One region of the Paenibacillus sp. MB22_1 genome, then DNA from elsewhere that is predicted to be linked to it. Evidence: riboswitches for the same ligand, from Rfam matches in the RefSeq annotation. Region 1 holds a riboswitch; the other holds the start of a gene.
What was found. Region 1 has a riboswitch for fluoride ahead of crcB (fluoride efflux transporter CrcB). Riboswitches for the same ligand answer to the same signal wherever they lie in the genome.
Positions count from the first base shown of each region.

Region 1 (8,957 bases):
CCCCCAATGATCAATAGAGCTATGGGGAATGTAACCACATCAGCCAAATCATAGAGCCAAGGAAGAGAAACATATACGGATACAACCATCCACAACGCCGCAAATCCATGACTGATTAAAAATTTGGCAACCACTGGCACATAAAAGGTATTTCGTGGAGATAAATTTGGCTGTAACGGTAAATTCACGATAAATCATCCTATAGTCCTATGTTATTATAACTTTAGGTATATGATTACATCTAAATCATCATGTTAACCAAGAGTGAAAAATTAGCAAATGAATTTAGCAAATGAAATTTTCGTTAACAATTAAAAATACAAAAGGGCAGGTTTACCTGCCCTAAGACTGTCGACAGGAACTTTGTCAACAGTCTGACCGCCAACATTGACTGTATCATATCCCTATAGAAGCAACTTTTTTATTCGTTCGACCTCATCCAATCTTACGTCTATCATTTGGCTTATTTTCAGCATATAAGGGTGAGTTAAACAATTGACATATTGACTCGCACCTTCCAAATCACATCCCCCTAAGCAACCATAAAGTCGGGATAGATACATTATACATTCAAAATGAATATCAACGCTAGCGATGCCAAAATTAACAGGTAATGAACTTTCGATCCAACATATCTCGTCATTCCTTAGTTTCGGCACTTCCCCGTTTTATTTGCCTTTTTTAAGCGAGAACTTTTTTCATCAAAAAATTCCGCCGAGCGGCATGGGCTTACCCAATAGGTTTCCTTGCCCCATATGAACACCGAGTGCTTTCGCTATCGCTAAATCGGTTGCCTCTTCAATCCCTTTCAAAATCAATTTCATGTTCTTTCGTTCACAAAGATCCAATACCATCCGAACCTCATTTTGCTTTTGATCTGAAGTGGACAAACCCACAGTATAGGATCGATCCAATTTCACAAAATCTGGGACAATTTCAGATACAAGTTTCATTAATGTTTTCCCATTGCCGAAATGATCAAGTGAAATACCGTACCCTTTATCCTTCAACAACTGTACTGCGTTTCGGAGCAATCCTATGTCTAATCCTTTTTCTGCTCCGTTTATTTCAAATACAATGTTTTGAATAGAAAAGCATACGCTCTTGAGTTTTTCCAGGAAATCAGGAAATGAATGATGTACCAAGGTATAAGGAAACACATTCACAAACAATCGGATGTTCCGAAAATTTGCCGATGCAAGAGCATGATAAATCGAGGAACAGTCCAAGTCATACAATTTGTTTTGTTCTATAGCTAACCGAAAAAGTGATTCGGAGGTTGGAGTACACTCGCAACGCAACAACACTTCATACCCGAATACGTGCCAATTTTCCAAAGCATATATCGGTTGAAATACATGATGAAACCATCTTTTATGAATCATATCCTCCATTAACCATTCGTTCCTGCCTGACATGATAAGTCCCCTGCCCACTTGCCGCCTACGATTTTAAGCTTCTGAGCAAATACCGCGGATTTTGGTTTCAGTATTTTTTGTTTGGCTCAGTAAACAATACTTATAGTATATCATTTGTTATTTTGAATATCTATCGTCTCTTGGGGAAGCTTAAAGAATAAAGCTAAAGTTACCTGAGAGGTGGTAAAAATGAGCGATTTGCCAATGGTTATTGGAGAGCGGATACGGAATTTCCGCAAAGAAAAGGGATTGAGTCAGGAAGAATTGGCAGATATAGCCAATCTCCATGCTACATACATTGGACAATTGGAAAGAGGCGAGAAAAATGCTACGCTGGAAAGCATCGAAAAGGTGGCGAACGCTCTGGAAATTTCATTAGAAGACCTCTTTCGGTCGATCCAGCCTAAACCAAACTCTCAAGAATTCACAATTTCTCAAATCGTTACCCGCCTGCAAACACGAAGCATCGAAGATCAAAAAACGTTTCTAAAGTTGTTGGATATATTGCTGGAATGGAAAGATCAATAATCACCGACATCGTTATGATAAAGCAGTCATTGAGGCGGAGATTATCATTCCTCCTCAAACGAATGGATAAATGTCATGTTCCACAGCAAATTCCCAAGCCATCTTGTCCCAACACCGAATGCCACATGAGACACACCACCAATATCAAACTTATCCCCGCATAAGCCATCCCGAACCCCTAAATGTTGCAGGCGGCACCCCTCGTTTGAAAGCAAAAACCGCAGAACACCCCTGACGAAGGGCTCTGCGGCCACTTTTTTCCCATAATTACTTGAAAACCTGACATAACTTTGGTTTCCAACGAAACTGCCAAATCAGTCACCGATAAGCGGCCATGGCCTCGGCTTTCGTCCTGTGAACCGTGCCAAACGGATGCTCGGGCGGAGCATAAATGGAATACAGCTTCAAGGGAACATGCCCCGTATTGGTCACATTATGCCACGTCCCAGCTGGAATCATGATCGCGTCATCTTCGGACACTCTTCTTTCAAAATCCAGACGGTCTTTTCGTTCCCCCATTCGCACAAGTCCCTGTCCTTGTTCAATACGGATAAACTGGTCAACATCAGGATGAACTTCTAATCCGATATCTCCTCCTACCTCGATGCTCATCAAAGTCACTTGCAAATGTTTTCCTGTCCATAATGCGGTTCGGTAATTTTTATTTTGCTTGGCGGCCCTCTCAATATCGACAACGAACGGTTTTCCGCCATAATCTTTCAATTCGACTGGAGGGTACCCGTCGTTCCTTACATGTTGTAGCATACCGTAAGTATACGGGTGCCAGTTCCGCCAGTCATGATGAGGGGGCCAGTAACAGGGCATGGGATAGAACCACTGTGTGCTGTAATACTGGTGGGCGTAATAAGGATTCAATCCCGTGTTCACTCTCCTTCGATTGGAATTAACGGAATCTGCGACTATTTTATGCAATTGCCCAGTAAGGCGTGACAAGGGCACATCCATGGGCAAACGGAAGCATCGCGAGGAGGAGAAACCCACAAAAAACGGTGGCCATTCGTCGCCATGAAACCTGAACAGCTTAGACCTTTCCCACCTGTCGGACCAACTCCGCCAAATGGTCTCCATTTTTCATGTGTCAATAAGTCACATTCCCACACCAAATCCCAGCCATGCTGCTCCGATGCCGAGAAGGTACGTCATCCCCATGTACAGAAGGCTTGTTTTCCCTTCGCCCCACCGAAACAGGTTCACGCTCTCCAGCTTGAACGTGGAGAACGTCGTAAACGCCCCCATGAATCCCGTTCCCAGAAAAAATGCTATCTGTTCATTTAATCCACTGCTTGCGATCCATCCGAGCAAAAAGGAACCGATCAGATTCACCAACAGCGTTCCAAGAGGCAACCTGGTCGGCCAACGGGCGGAAACAAATGCAACCATCGCGTAACGAGCCATCGCTCCCAAAAAGCCGCCCGCCGCTATCCAACCGATCTCAGCCATGTCGAACCCTCTCCCTTCTCCTGTCGGCAACCGCCGTTCCCATCCAAACCAGACACAATCCGCCGATCATACTTATCCCTACATACGCAATCCCGCTCCCCCATAGTCCCTGACGGAACAATTGGACGGTTTCCACACTGAACGTCGAAAACGTGGTAAAGGAGCCGATCAAACCCGTGCTGATGCTGGTGCGAACACGAGGTGAAATGCGGTTTTTGTCCATGACCCATTGGAAAAACCATCCCAGGGCGAAACAACCGACCAGATTGACCGCCAACGTGCCAACGGGAAACGAGGTTTGCGGAACCAATTGTTGAACCCACAATCCTAAAACATACCGAAGCAAAGTGCCGATGATCCCCGCAATTCCGACCAAAAAATATGACATGCTGATTCCTCCCGAAATGCTGGATAAAAAAACAGACCCCTACCCATACACTCGTATCGGTAGGAGTCATCAGCCGTCAGGCGGTTATGGCGAACTCCATCGCCTATTTCGCGTTGACACTATCATATTCCCTATTTCATCGAAAATCAATCCCAACAGCCTGTATTCTGGTATCTATTCTCCCGTGTCGCGAAACCGCTTGATTCGTTCGCCAATCTCGTCCCGCACGCGGCGGAATACCGCCAGTTTTTCTTCCTCCGTCCCCGTTGCCTTGGCAGGATCGTCAAAGCCCCAATGCCAGCGTGTCACGTGCGGAGGTGTCATCGGGCATCGGTCGTTGGCATCGCCACAGAGCGTAATCACATAATCCGCTTTGTTTAACAGCTCGGGATCGATCACATCGGATGTCTGATTGGAGATGTCGATGCCCACCTCCCGCATGACCCGAACGGCATACGGATTGAGACCGTGAGCTTCTATTCCTGCACTGTACACGTCAAAACGGTCACCAAGATATTTTTTCCCGAACCCTTCCGCCATTTGACTGCGGCAGGAATTGCCTGTGCAAAGGAAATAGATGATCGGTTTCTCCGCCATTTCGTCAGCCTCCTTGCGTGGAAAAAAATTTGCGTTGGAAATAGAGCGACAGCTTCACCAAAGCCAGCATTACGGGCACTTCCACCAGCGGGCCGATGACCGCCACAAAAGCCGCTCCCGAATGAATGCCGAACACCCCGACTGCCACTGCAATTGCCAGTTCAAAATTGTTGCTGGCGGCGGTAAAGGAAAGCGTCGTGCAGACGGGGTAGCCTGCTCCCGCTTTTTTGCTGAGCAGAAACGACACCACAAACATGACGACAAAGTAGATGAGAAGCGGGATCGCGACCCTGAGCACATCCATGGGCAACTCAAGGATGACCTCCCCTTTGAGGGAGAACATGACCACGATGGTGAACAGCAGGGCGACCAAGGTCAACGGGCTGATCTTCGGAATGAACACCCGCTCGTACCATGCTTTCCCCTTTGTTTTCACCAGTGCATATCGGGTGATCATCCCCGCAAGGAAGGGAATGCCCAGGTAGATAAACACGCTTTTGGCGACCTCGGCCATCGTGATCTCGATGACCATGCTTTCCAATCCGAGCCACTGCGGCAAAATCGTGACGAACACGAACGCATAGAACGAATAAAACAAAACCTGAAAGATGGAATTGAACGCCACCAAGCCCGCTGCGTACTCAGTGTCCCCTTTGGAAAGATCGTTCCAGACGATGACCATGGCGATGCAACGGGCAAGACCGATCAGAATCAAGCCAACCATGTACTCGGGATAGCCCCGCAAGAAAATGATTGCCAACACGAACATGAGGAGCGGCCCGATGACCCAGTTCTGCACCAGGGACAAGCCCAGCACTTTCACGTTGCGGAACACATGGCCCAGTTCCTCGTATCGCACTTTCGCCAGCGGCGGGTACATCATCAGGATCAAACCGATGGCAATGGGAATGGAGGTGGTGCCGACCTGTAAAGCATTCAAGTTGTCCACCATGTTGGGAAACAAATAACCGCAACCGATGCCAACGGCCATGGCCAGAAAAATCCACACCGTTAAATACCGATCCAGAAACGACAACCTTTTGATGTTTTGACTGCCCATGTGATACACTCCTCTTATTCACAGCAAACATTAACCAATAGTCCCTGTTTTTCTAGCTCTTTCAATTCATCCGACATGTCGGGCAACTGCCTCAACACCAATCCAACCTGTTCAAGAACTTCACGGTTCAGAGAGTAAAACACCCATTGCCCTTTGCGGCTCTCCTTGACTAACCCCGCCGTTTTCAATCGGCTTAAATGTTTGGAAACCGCTGGCTGGGAGATCTTGAACACAGGAACGAATTCGCATACGCAACAATCCCGATGCTGGAGTATTGCGAGCATTTTCAAACGGGTGGGATCGGCCAACGCTTTCAGCATCTCCGCCAATTTTTCGATGTCCACATCCTTTCACCTTCCTTCATAATAAATTTACCATATAACTATATGGTTATGCAAAATAAACTTGTTTGGAAATGCGAATTGTTCCCTTCGGATCAAGACCGCGGAGCCCACAACATGACGGAAACTCCCGCCAGGCAAATCACCGCTCCGATCCAGTCGTAGAGATCGGGCGTTTTCCTGTCCACGAACCATCCCCAGAAGACCGCCAAAATAATAAAGACCCCGCCGTAGGCGGCATATACTCGGCCAAAGTTCGGGAAGCTTTGCAGGGTGGGAATGATCCCGTACAGCACAAGGATTATCCCTCCCAGCACGCCGACCCATATCGGTTTGGATTCCCTCAGCCATAGCCAAACCAGATACCCGCCACCGATTTCCGCCAATCCTGCCGCCAGAAACAAAATGATCGCCTTGATCATCACTTTTCACCCTTTCGTCGGAACAACCAATGCATGTTCAACAGGTCAGTTCTCGTTCACCTGTCGAATAAACTCCGCCACGTTCCCCATGCAACAAGCTCCCTGGGGGTTGTTCACTTCACAACCGCAACGCCCCGTCTGGACATGAGCTTTAATTTCCGCAAGCGGCTCTCCTCCGTTCCGCACGGCTCGCTCGATGCGTTCCCTTGTCCAGTCAAAACAGTAACAAACGGGGACATCTATGTCCGAATCTTTTTGAAACACGGGCACTTTCAAGTCTCCTACGGCAAAAGTCAGCGAACCGTCCCACGCAAAATAGACCGTTTCGCAGGACGGGTTCGGGCAAAAGGCGTGATCACGGTCAGGTTCAAGCATTGCCAAAGCCGCAGGTTTCAACAACGACTTGAGCGTGATGAGCGGCACATGTCTTCCGTTTTGTCCGCAGTTCGGGCAATCGGTTTTGTTTGTTCCCTCACGATTTGTCGGAGCACAACAGTCCATTGTAATCATACCTTTCATTCAGGCAAGCGAGCCATGATCTTCCTGACTTAAATATACTTCATATCATGTTTACACAATATTGTATCACACACCAGGCCAGTGCCGATGAAATACACATCGATACATTCTAGTCTTTTCCAAATGCCCCTTCGCCTTTCCCCTCCAAACGTTCACACTATCCGAACCATGCTTTCATCGTGTTTGATTTCCCTGCTATGTTAAGGGAAAATAAATCATGTCAGCCAATCTGGAAAAAATCAGGCGAAAAGGCGACAGTGCGTACTCCTTTCAAACGAAGAAAAGCCCAGCATGGACCCAGGCAAAACCCTGCCCCTGCTCGGCTTCTTGGACATTTTCCTGGACGGATATATTTTACGGAGATAATATCATCTTACTCCCACTCTTCAAAAGATAAATTGGTAGGCTCGTCTAAAAGGTCAACTGTAAAATCAATATTTGTTGTTGGTGTATGCTCATCCACTTCCTCAAATTTAAGTTCATCAATCCATACTTGCCCTTTCCCTGAAAGTAAAACACCAAAAGATATGACTGCACTATTTTTAGGAACATCTAAAAGTCCGGTGATTTAAGTCAGTTGTATCCGTCTCTTCGGCATGAAAAAAGAGGAAAACAACCCAACCAACACCGAAATGAGCAGGTCCGACACCACCTCCATCATCACGGATTTCGGTTTTGGACATGCCGAAATACCGGTTTGAGGTCGTTTCTTCTTAAACCGGCATAGTTTTTTCAGATTTTGAACGATTGCCGTGAGCAGTGCCTGCTCCTGCATGCAATCCAGGCCGCGGCTCCGCGCGCGACCCAGGCCATGCGCGACTTTGCTTTCGGCAAACACATGCTCGCACCGCGTCCGTAACTTTTGCAGATGACGGTAAGAACCCTTGAGCTGAATTTGTTTGGCTTTGTTGCGGATTTGGATTTCTCGGATTTTGGCCAGACGCTTGCGTTGTTTCTCCGGATCGTTCGTTTGGCGTTTCCAAGTCGGTACATCTTCCAGTGCCAGGTTGCGAAGCGAAACCAGAGGAATAATCCCTTGCTCGAACAGCGATCGCAGATAATCTGTCGTACCGTAGGCTTTATCGGCAGAAAGCGTGCGAATCCGGATTTGCGGATGGGCAAAACGGATCGCGGCCAGCTGCTGCAAGCTCGTCTCGCGCTCAGCCGTTCCGGACGCGATGCTCGCTTGCGTAGCCAGAATGACGCCGGATTTGACATCCGTCACATGATGCACCAAATACCGCAAATGCGCTTCCTGACCGTTGCTCTTTTTGTACAAGCGAGCATCCGGGTCCGTCACGCTGCGGTGGGTCTTGTTCGAGAACGTTTTGCCATGAAAATCTTCATGTGTCGCTTCGTCTTCCAGACGCCGTTCTGTTCGCGTGGGCGGTGCGGGCGGCCGTCTGTCATCATCGGAATCAGCGGCGTCACCTTCGGGTTGCTCGTCTTGCCGGGCCATGCGAGCCAGGTAGTCTTCAATCGACTCCACAGGGGCCAGAGTGATTTCTTTCAAGCTGTGGATAGAAGCGTTGGCGCGTACTTGGGAACCGTCGACTCCCGCATCTACATCGGGTTGGACCAGTCCGGCGGCGATGCACTGATCGACGACATGTTTCATGAGCGTGTCGAAAATACCGTGTTTTCGCCACAATTTCCGGGTCTTCACCAAGGTCGTCCGATCCGGCAGGGACGGCCTGGATGGATCCGGGCGCAAGACGGATTCGAAATCCAGTCCGCAAAACCACAAGTAGCCCCCATGCATGGGCAACAGTTGATACAATTCCCGTTCGGAATGGTTGAACAAATACGAAAGCAGCATGAGTCGAACCATCCGCTCCGGGTCAGCCGCCGGGCGTCCGGTACGTTCCGTATACAGCGGCGCCACCCAATCATGGACGATGGAAAAATCAAGCGCTTCGTTCAGTTGGCGCAGGATGTGCTTTTTCGGTACGAGTTCATCCATATCCACAAATTGGAACATCTGAGGCTGGATAGCCGATGACTTATAGGCTTTCATGTTCAATCACTCTTTCGATCATCGTGTTACGATATAAATTCGACAAACCCGTGATAAAGGCCTGCTTACGCGGACTTTTTCACCGGACTTCTAAAACGATATAGTAATGATTCCATTCAGTATCTCCTACAATCGGGCGGTCACTCATATTATCAAATTGCAACACATCCCCAAGTGCATCATCCACTCGCATCCAAAACCCACAG
Region 1 is NZ_JBLADV010000002.1:544,571-553,527, forward strand. It holds gene ACL02P_RS14245 (glycosyltransferase family 2 protein) at 1-188, opposite strand, end outside; gene ACL02P_RS14250 (EAL domain-containing protein) at 702-1,418, opposite strand; gene ACL02P_RS14255 (helix-turn-helix domain-containing protein) at 1,608-1,946, shown strand; gene ACL02P_RS14260 (cupin domain-containing protein) at 2,265-2,822, opposite strand; gene crcB (fluoride efflux transporter CrcB) at 3,054-3,407, opposite strand; gene crcB (fluoride efflux transporter CrcB) at 3,400-3,795, opposite strand; fluoride riboswitch at 3,849-3,908, opposite strand; gene arsC (arsenate reductase (thioredoxin)) at 3,970-4,392, opposite strand; gene arsB (ACR3 family arsenite efflux transporter) at 4,397-5,437, opposite strand; gene ACL02P_RS14285 (ArsR/SmtB family transcription factor) at 5,467-5,796, opposite strand; gene ACL02P_RS14290 (YnfA family protein) at 5,889-6,215, opposite strand; gene ACL02P_RS14295 (putative iron-sulfur cluster-binding metallochaperone) at 6,261-6,716, opposite strand; partial or broken gene ACL02P_RS14300 (AraC family transcriptional regulator) at 7,108-7,293, opposite strand; gene ACL02P_RS14305 (IS5 family transposase) at 7,303-8,751, opposite strand; partial or broken gene ACL02P_RS14310 (helix-turn-helix transcriptional regulator) at 8,837-8,957, opposite strand, start outside.

Region 2 (8,957 bases), on a different contig from region 1:
CTGCGCGGTAAGTATGCGGTGTCGGGGGCACAGCCGTTGGAAATTTTTCAAGGGGCATTGTTACGAGCATGGGAAGATCGGTCTTAATATCGATTTAGAAAATAAGAAAATGCAAAAAACGCTGATCCCTAAGGATCAGCGTCTCGTTCTGCGAACAAAATAAAAAAATAAATTAATTGTTGTATAAACTAATGAACTGTGGTAAAATGACGGATAGCCAATCACAAAAAACTCACGCAATAATCTCCTCAATAATAGCATAAAATCAATCATTTGTCAAATGGATTTACGGTTTTAGAGATATAGAGTGGTTTTCGCATTTAATTTTTAGGGTGGGGGTCTGGAAGATGACAGAGGACTTGAAGAATAATGAATTGGATTACACCGATGATCTGACGTTACCGCCAGGAATTAAAATCGATGACCCGGTCAGAATGTATCTGAAGGAAATCGGGCGCGTGCCTCTGTTATCCGCAGAGGAGGAAATCGAGCTTGCGCAGCGCATCGAGAACGGGGATGAGGAAGCGAAGCGCCGATTGGCTGAAGCGAATCTCAGATTGGTGGTCAGCATTGCCCGTCGTTATGTTGGGCGCGGGATGGTTTTCCTGGACCTGATTCAAGAGGGCAATATGGGCCTGATCAAAGCGGTGGAGAAGTTCGATTATTCGAAAGGGTTCAAGTTCAGTACTTACGCCACCTGGTGGATTCGTCAAGCGATTACCCGTGCGATAGCAGACCAAGCCCGAACGATCCGAATACCGGTGCATATGGTGGAAACCATTAATAAACTGATCCGTGTCTCCCGGCAGCTGCTTCAGGAGATCGGACGCGAGCCGACTCCGGAGGAGATTGCGAAGGAGATGGATTTGACGCCGGATAAGGTGCGGGAGATTATGAAAATCGCTCAGGAACCGGTATCGTTAGAAACGCCGATCGGGGAAGAGAACGATTCGAACCTCGGCGATTTTATCGAAGATCACGATGCTCCGGCTCCGGCAGAAGCTGCGGCCTATGAATTATTGAAGGAGCAGCTGGAAGAAGTGTTGGATACACTGACCGAGCGTGAGGAAAATGTCCTTCGGCTGCGTTTTGGCATGGATGACGGCCGGACGCGGACATTGGAAGAGGTTGGCAAGGAGTTTGGTGTTACGCGCGAACGGATTCGCCAGATCGAAGCCAAAGCGCTGCGCAAACTTCGGCATCCAAGCCGCAGCAAGCGGCTGAAAGATTTTATGGAATAACATGGTAAGCTCCCTAAGGGTTCCCTTAGGGAGCTTTTTTTAAAGATATCAGGATTGGCATCCTGATATCGCAAGAAAAATTTCCTCTAAACGCGGTCTGTCTACTTTGAATGTACGTCGATAGACGTTTTTCTTATGTGGTCCTCCGACGGAGCGGGCGGGGAGACGCCGTAATCGGACGGAGGGATTGGACCAGCTTCGCCGGCAACGGCCGGATGCACATAAATTTCTTACTGTTGCCCCGCCCGGATCGAAGCAGCCGCCCTGAACCGGGCTTTGCTACCCGCGCGCCAAACACCTGCATAAACCATTCAATGGGATAGGAGATGGACAGCAATCCGTTTTCGGATCCGGCAAAATTCACCGCAGTCGCAAGATTGCCTTTCCTCGTCAGCCACACCGAGCCGGAATCGCCTTCCAAGGAAACGGGGCGTTTGCCACGGATCACGCTTTGGTTCTTGAAGGTAATCATCCCTAAATTGCCGTAATCCCCGTAATCGACCTGCACATCGGTATGGATTGATTCCACCGTACCGGTTACAACCCCTGTCGTGCGACCCACCTTCTTAAGTCGATCACCGATTTTATAGGATCGCACATGGCCCGGGACGATCCCAAAGACAGCATAGGCTGGCTTCAGCAAAGAACGTCTCAAAGGTTTGGCGGTAGCTGCGTCGATATAATTTGCCCGTTTCCGGCTCAGCTTGACGAAACGGTCCAGCTGACCGATGCGGTCCTTAGCGATAGTCCCTCCATCAGCACCTCCCGGTTGCAGCGTGGCAGAGAATCGCCGGGTATTATTATCGACGAGGACGTGGTTGTTGCTAAGGATCAAGCGTTGGCATCCGGAAGCATCTCCGCTGACGATCAAACCAACCGTGCCGGAGGAGTCCGATGTGCCAACGCTGTAGCCGGCCATAACCGGGCGAATTCGGCGCGTGAACCTGCCGCCGTTCCCATTACCGGCCCGTTTGCAGAACCTAGGGGAACGGACGATACGAAACGGCACGCCAGCCCGAGGCTTTAGATAACGAGGTAATGCTGTGGTGCGGGTTGACTTGTTTTGTTTGGCGGCAGCGGCTGTGGTCAGGGGATCGGCATATACGATGATCGCTGCGCCGCGTTTGGGGCGTTTCGGGTCCCGCAAGCCGACGCCAACGCCATGGACTCCCTTCATCTTCAGCATCTTCCCGGCAATGCGCTGTTTCAGCAAATAAGCTCTACGAAAACTGGCCAATAGATATCACCTTTTCTCGCATATTCGCGGATTTGCTGCATTATATGCTGGCGCCGGGACGCTTGATCGTTATACGGGCCGATGCCTTTGTAATGTAGGATCGTTAAGTTGAGACAAGCCAGCTTCCCAACCATGCGCAAGCCGCGCCGAGCAAAGCCGAGGTCAGCACATATACGGCCGCCTTTTGTTTTTGCCCCTTGTTAATTAAGGTGATCGTTTCATATCCAAAGGTGGAGAACGTCGTGTAGGCACCGCAAAATCCAGTCCCCAGCATCAACCAGCCCCAGTCAGGGATAGCCTGCCGTGTGTGGAGTCCGGCTAGGACGCCAAGCAGGAGGCTGCCGCTGAGATTGATTACCCACGTTCCCCAAGGAAATTGCGAGCCGCGAGTGGCGGTTTGGGATGAGATCCATTGTCCTAAATAGTAACGAAGGAGCGTGCCGAGAATCCCGCCAAGTCCCACGATGCCGATCATGCGGAGTCCCCTGCCTTAGGAGCCTGTTGTTTTTGACCTAAGCGGACTCCAGCCCAAGCCATCAGAAGACCGCCGATCAAGCTGGTCAACAGATAGGCGACTGCCGCAGCCAGATGTCCGGTATGTATCGCATCAACGGTCTGGACCGTGAAGGTGGAGAACGTCGTAAATGCACCGGCAAATCCCGTACCTGCCCCGATGCGTATACTGGGATGGATCTTTCGCAGGGCAGCGACGGTAAACAACCAGCCGAGAAATAAGCAACCGGCCCAGTTGATGAGCAGGATCGAAAGTGGAAAAGCTCCGATGTTTGGAATCCAGAGGGACAGTCCGTACCGGAGCAGGGTTCCGAGTAAGCCACCCACAATTAATGCAAGGATGTTCAATGTGCTCTACCTCCTGAAAAAATAGACAGACTCCTACCAGAGAGTCTGGTAGGAGTCATCAGCTCAAACGAGCGGTTTAGGCGAACTCCATCGCCTTATTGCGTTGTCATTGGCAACATTTTATGCTATGAGGGGACAACTCGTCAATACAGATTACGTGATAATCGTAATGGTGGGCGCCGAAATCGTTGGCGGGGTTGTAATTGTGGAAACGACGTTGCTGAAGCTGCCCACTTCAATCTGAACGGGAACACCTGCGATCAAATCCACGGTGTCGAGCACGAGGCTGGCCGTGGTCAGCGTTGACAACGAGGATTGTTGAAGTACGCCGTTAATGTAAACGTTGAAATAATCGGTACCGGTGAGCTCAGGCAGTTCCGTGATCGGTGCGTCGGCATCGTCGACGAAGCTGGCGGCAGGAATGGTCGTTTCGGTAGCGCCGATCATGTCGGCTGTTAACGTGGCGAAGTAACGGGTGACTGTCGGCGTTACTACGGTTGTAACTTCACCTCCAGAGGCGACTGGAGCCGATGCTACTGCCGTAAATACGGGTTTAATTACAGGCATCTATCATCACCTCCTAATCTTTGAGGGTATCGAGAGTGTCCGATACATCATATATAATGATGCAACTTTGTTAAGTGACAGGGCTGACAACCTCCGTTGAATATGGATTTTTTGGACGACGGGGGAAGCCAATTGCCCAAGCGCCAAAGACGGGTTATTCATAGGATAGGTAAGTAAGAGTTGAAGAGCCATCTGGCCAGGGGGAAGCGGTGAATGGGAGCGGCAAGAGGTGCGCGCAAAAAGGCAACGCGCATGAACAAACGGCGGTATCAAGCCCATAAGGTAAAGCACTGCCAGGCATGCTCGCGTCAGCGGCGCCGGAAGCGGGTCGTGCATGCACTGCGGCTTCGTTATCTGCGAGCGTCACGGCTCCTGCACCGCTACCGCCGGTTACTTCGGCAGTATGAGCGCTTGGTACGCGCGAAGAATCTTATGCCGTTTCCTGGTGGAGTTGCGGAGGATCTGGCCGAAATGCGGGGAGCAACTGGAGCGTTGGGACCCGCAGGACCGCAGGGCGCTCCGGGAAGTGCCGGTCCGATGGGACCGCCAGGGCCGCAGGGCGAGCCAGGAGCAGCCGGGCCAATGGGGCTAACAGGTCCACAAGGCGAGCGGGGAAAGCCCGGACCACCAGGACTGCCTGCAGGCGATATTCGGGTTACCTCTACAGTTTTCCGTTACTTTTTTGCGCCGCTTGCCGATTTGACCGGGACCGTTCACATCCCTGCCAATCAATTTACGGATGACGAGGGGGAAACGCCTGCGGTTTTTGCCGGGATCGGTGGAGGGTCCTATACCAACTTATTTATCAATGGCATGCTGCAGGAAGGCAGATTGTTTGTACTGGAGCCGGAGTCTTTGACGTTGTTGCTGGGGCAGGATATGATAGGGGCAGGCACGCCGATTATAGTGGAAAACGTGCGAATCACCGCCAAAGCCACGTCCTGAACTAGGAAAATGCGAAGCAGCATGAAAATTCGTCGTGGCAGGGGGCAGGGCCTTGTCACGGTCTGTTTGATAGAGTAGGAGGATTGGTATGAAAATTAATGGCATTAATCATTTCTGTTTCTCCGTATCGGATTTGGATCGATCCATGGCGTTCTATGAGCAGGTCTTTGGAGCGACTCCCCTGGTGAAAGGACATAAGCTTGCCTATTTCGACCTGAACGGGCTGTGGATCGCCTTAAATCAGGAAGACATTCCGCGGGACAAGCAGCATCGTACATATACGCATATCGCTTTTTCGATCGATGAGGGGGATTTCGAGGCCTTTCAGAACCGGCTCCGGGAATTAAACGTTGAAGTGCTGCCAGGGCGTGAAAGAGATCAGCGCGACAAAAAGTCGATTTATTTTCTGGACCCGGACGGGCATATGTTCGAATTCCATACCGGAACGTTACAAGACCGACTGGATTACTATAAAGCGGACAAAGACCACATGATCTTTTATTAACCGCGATTCATTGATAGAATAAGACAGTAACTAAAATTTAAATGAAGTAGGTCACCATGAAAAAATTCAAAAAGTTTTATATCGAAACGACCAGCATCTGCAACCTGGCCTGCAGCTTCTGTCCGCCGACCCATCGCCAGGCGCAGTTTATCAAAGTTGAGGACTTCCGCAAGATTCTGGACGACATCAAGCCGCATACGGACTATATTTATTTTCATGTCAAAGGCGAGCCACTGCTGCACCCCAAGATCGACCAGTTGCTTGACATTAGCCACGAAAAAGGGTTTAAGGTCAACATCACCACGAACGGCACGCTGCTCCCCAAGGTGCGTCATAAGCTGCTCGGCAAGCCGGCGCTGCGGCAGATGAATTTTTCGTTGCACAGCTTCGACGGACATGAAGGTTCGACCGACCGGGAAGGGTATTTGCGGAACGTGTTGTCCTTCGTCCGTGAGGCAGTAGCTGCGTCCGATTTGATCGTTTCGTTCCGCCTGTGGAATTTGACCCAGGATAACGAGACGAACCTGCAACGGATGCGTAACCGGGAGACGCTTGCCATCATTGAGCAAGAATTCAACCTAGATTATCGGATCGAGGAGAAGGTCACACCCGGAAGCGGGGTTAAATTAGCCGAGCGGATTTACTTGAACCAAGATTACGAATTCGATTGGCCGGATTTGCGGGCTCCGGAGGACGATGGCAAAGGCTTCTGCCATGCGCTGCGCAACCAGGCCGGAATTCTCGTGGACGGCACGGTTATTCCTTGCTGTCTGGATGGGGAAGGGATCATCAATCTTGGGAATGTGTATCAAACGCCATTTTCGGAGATTGTGGAAGGAGAGCGGGCGAACCGCTTGTACGAAGGCTTCTCCCGGCGCGAAGCCGTCGAGGAGCTATGCAGGAAGTGCGGGTATCGCAAACGGTTTGGGGGAGGGGCGTAAAGTTGCACCCAACAAAAGAAAGAAGGAGTCGAGATTCGGCTCCTTCTTTGTTTTTTGATGGATTCTTTACACTCACCAGCTGGCATTCAGCTTGGCCGGATCGATCTTCGGCACCAAGCCTTCGGCGGCCGCCCGGTCCAGCAAACCGCGGATGGCCGCGTAGCCGTCCTCACCTAAATCCGCTGTATATTGGTTCACGTACAGTCCGATATGCGCTTTCTGCACCTCGGGCGACATTTCCTGCGCATGGCTCATCACATACTTCGCCGAAGATTCCGGATGCGCCCAGGCGTATTCCACGGATTCCCGTGTCCAGCGGGCAATTGCGGCCAGATCCAGCGACCGGCGGGCGATGATTGCACCGAGGGGAATCGGCAAGCCCGTATCGGATTCCCACCAGTTGCCCAGGTCTTGAAGCAGGTGCAGTCCGTAATTTTGATAAGTAAAACGTGCTTCATGGATCACCAGACCCGCATCCAATTCGCCGCGTTGAACGGCGGGCATAATCTCGTCGAACGGCATGACGACGATCTCGCCGACGCCGCCGGGAACATGCTTTGCTGCCCAGAGCCGAAACAGCAGGTACGCGGTGGATCGTTCGCTTGGAACCGCAACGCGGCGGCCCGACAGGTCGGAAGGCGAGCATGCCTTCGCCGTTAATACGAGCGGCCCGCAGCCGCGGCCCAGCGCTCCGCCGCACGGGAGCAGTGCGTACTCGTCCAGCACCCAAGGGAGAGCCGCGTAGGAAATTTTCAGCACCTCAGGTCCGGTGCCGGAAGCCGCCCAACCGTTCGTAATATCAATATCCGCATAGGTGACATCGAGCTCAGGAGCTCCCGGGATTAACCCGTGGACCCAGGCGTGGAACACAAAGGTATCGTTAGGACAAGGCGAAAAAGCGATTTTCATGATTGCAGCACCTCCGGTAGTTTAGCACAAGCTTGCTCTAAAGCTTGCAGAGCATCGCCGATTTTCCACAGTTCCCGTTGCCTTGGACCTACGGCGTTAGAGATGGCGCGCAGTTCCAGCACGGGAACGCCGAACTGGCGGGCGGCTTCGGCCACGCCAAAGCCTTCCATCGCTTCGGCGCCAGCGCCGGGGTAACGCTGGGCAAGCCGGCGTGCCGTTTCCGCCGTCCCTGTGACGGTGGATAACGTCAGGATCGGGCCGTGGTGGACCGGCAGCCCGGCCTCCCGCAGCGCCGCAGCCCAGCGAGCCGCCAGCTCGTCCGCCACGGCGATTCGGGGCGAGCCGAAGCCCAGCTCGTCCACGCTGGCGAAGCCGTCCGGCGTCTCCGCACCGAGGTCGGCGGCGATAATTTCGCTCGCGACGACCAGCGAGCCAACGCCGGCGACCTCGGTGAATCCGCCGCCGATCCCGGCGCTGAGGACGAGGCTGTACGGGCCGCCGGCGGTTTGGCCGGCGCGAGCCAGCGCGGCCGCTGTCGCCGCTGCCGCCGACGCCGGGCCAACTCCCGCCAGCTGCACATCAGTGCCTTCATAGCCGGCGAGTCCGCGCAGGACGGCCTGCTGTTCGGCTTCTACCGCCGTCATGATCAAAATTTGGGGATGAGGACGATTTAGCATCTATCAAGAACAACTCCTTGGTCCGTGGACAAATTCACTCTTCAAATTATAAAACTCTGCTTCGGGAAAACCAAGTCAGGTTTTGATCATAACCAGCCAGGCCAATGCCAAGCAAAAAGACCCGCCTTCGCCAATCGCGAAAACGGGCCTCCAACACTGGTCCGTTTTAAGCTCTTTGGTATTGAACCGGGCGCTCTAACGTCGTGTTCAGGGCTTTGGCAGCCTCGTACGCCCAATAAGGGTTGCGAAGCAGCTCGCGGCCTAACAGCACCAGATCTGCCCGCCCGTTGCCGAGAATTTCTTCCGCATGGGAAGGGTCCGTGATTAAACCAACGGCACCGGTGGCAACCTCAGCTTGGCGGCGGATTTGTTCCGCCAGGTTCACTTGATATCCCGGGAACGTTTGAATTTGTGCCGGAACCAACCCGCCAGAGCTGCAGTCAATCAGATCCACGCCTTGCGCTTTCATTCGGCGGGCATAGTTGATATATTGCTCCAGCGAATTGCCCTGCGGATCGTATTCATTCGCCGAGATCCGGACGAACAGCGGACCGGACCAAACCGAATTTACTGCCTCGATCACTTCGCTCAACAACCGGTAACGGTTATCGGCGTTTCCGCCGTATTCGTCTTCCCGATGGTTGGTCACCGGAGAAAGGAATTCGTTCAGCAAATACCCATGGGCCCCATGGATCTCAATGACGTCAAAACCGGCCTCCTTCGCGCGGCGTGCCCCGTCGCGGAAACCTTCCACAATCCGCCGGATATCCTCGGCATCCGCGGCCTTAGGCGTTTTTTTCTCCGGAAACGGAATGGCAGACGGCGCTAGAATCGTTTCCTCGAGCTCCGCTTTCCGTCCAGCATGGGCGAGTTGAATCCCAATTTTGGCGCCGTTACGATGCACAAGGTCAACGAGCTCCTTCAATCCGGAGATGTGTTCATCGCTCCAGATGCCAAGATCTCGATACGAAATCCGTCCTTCTGGTAAGACGGCCGTCGCTTCGACAAGGATCAAGCCAACGCCGCCAACGGCGCGGGACGCGTAGTGAACCCGGTGCCAATCCTCGACTTTTC
Region 2 is NZ_JBLADV010000001.1:1,538,220-1,547,176, reverse strand. It holds gene ACL02P_RS07185 (DsbA family oxidoreductase) at 1-87, shown strand, start outside; partial or broken gene rpoD (RNA polymerase sigma factor RpoD) at 354-1,241, shown strand; gene ACL02P_RS07175 (hypothetical protein) at 1,375-2,478, opposite strand; gene crcB (fluoride efflux transporter CrcB) at 2,582-2,953, opposite strand; gene crcB (fluoride efflux transporter CrcB) at 2,950-3,339, opposite strand; fluoride riboswitch at 3,382-3,443, opposite strand; gene ACL02P_RS07160 (DUF4183 domain-containing protein) at 3,493-3,906, opposite strand; gene ACL02P_RS07155 (DUF4183 domain-containing protein) at 4,120-4,851, shown strand; gene fosB (metallothiol transferase FosB) at 4,940-5,356, shown strand; gene ACL02P_RS07145 (radical SAM/SPASM domain-containing protein) at 5,413-6,297, shown strand; gene ACL02P_RS07140 (1,4-dihydroxy-6-naphthoate synthase) at 6,370-7,206, opposite strand; gene ACL02P_RS07135 (futalosine hydrolase) at 7,203-7,883, opposite strand; gene namA (NADPH dehydrogenase NamA) at 8,050-8,957, opposite strand, start outside.
Region 2: another riboswitch for fluoride. It lies ahead of crcB (fluoride efflux transporter CrcB); the one in region 1 lies ahead of crcB (fluoride efflux transporter CrcB).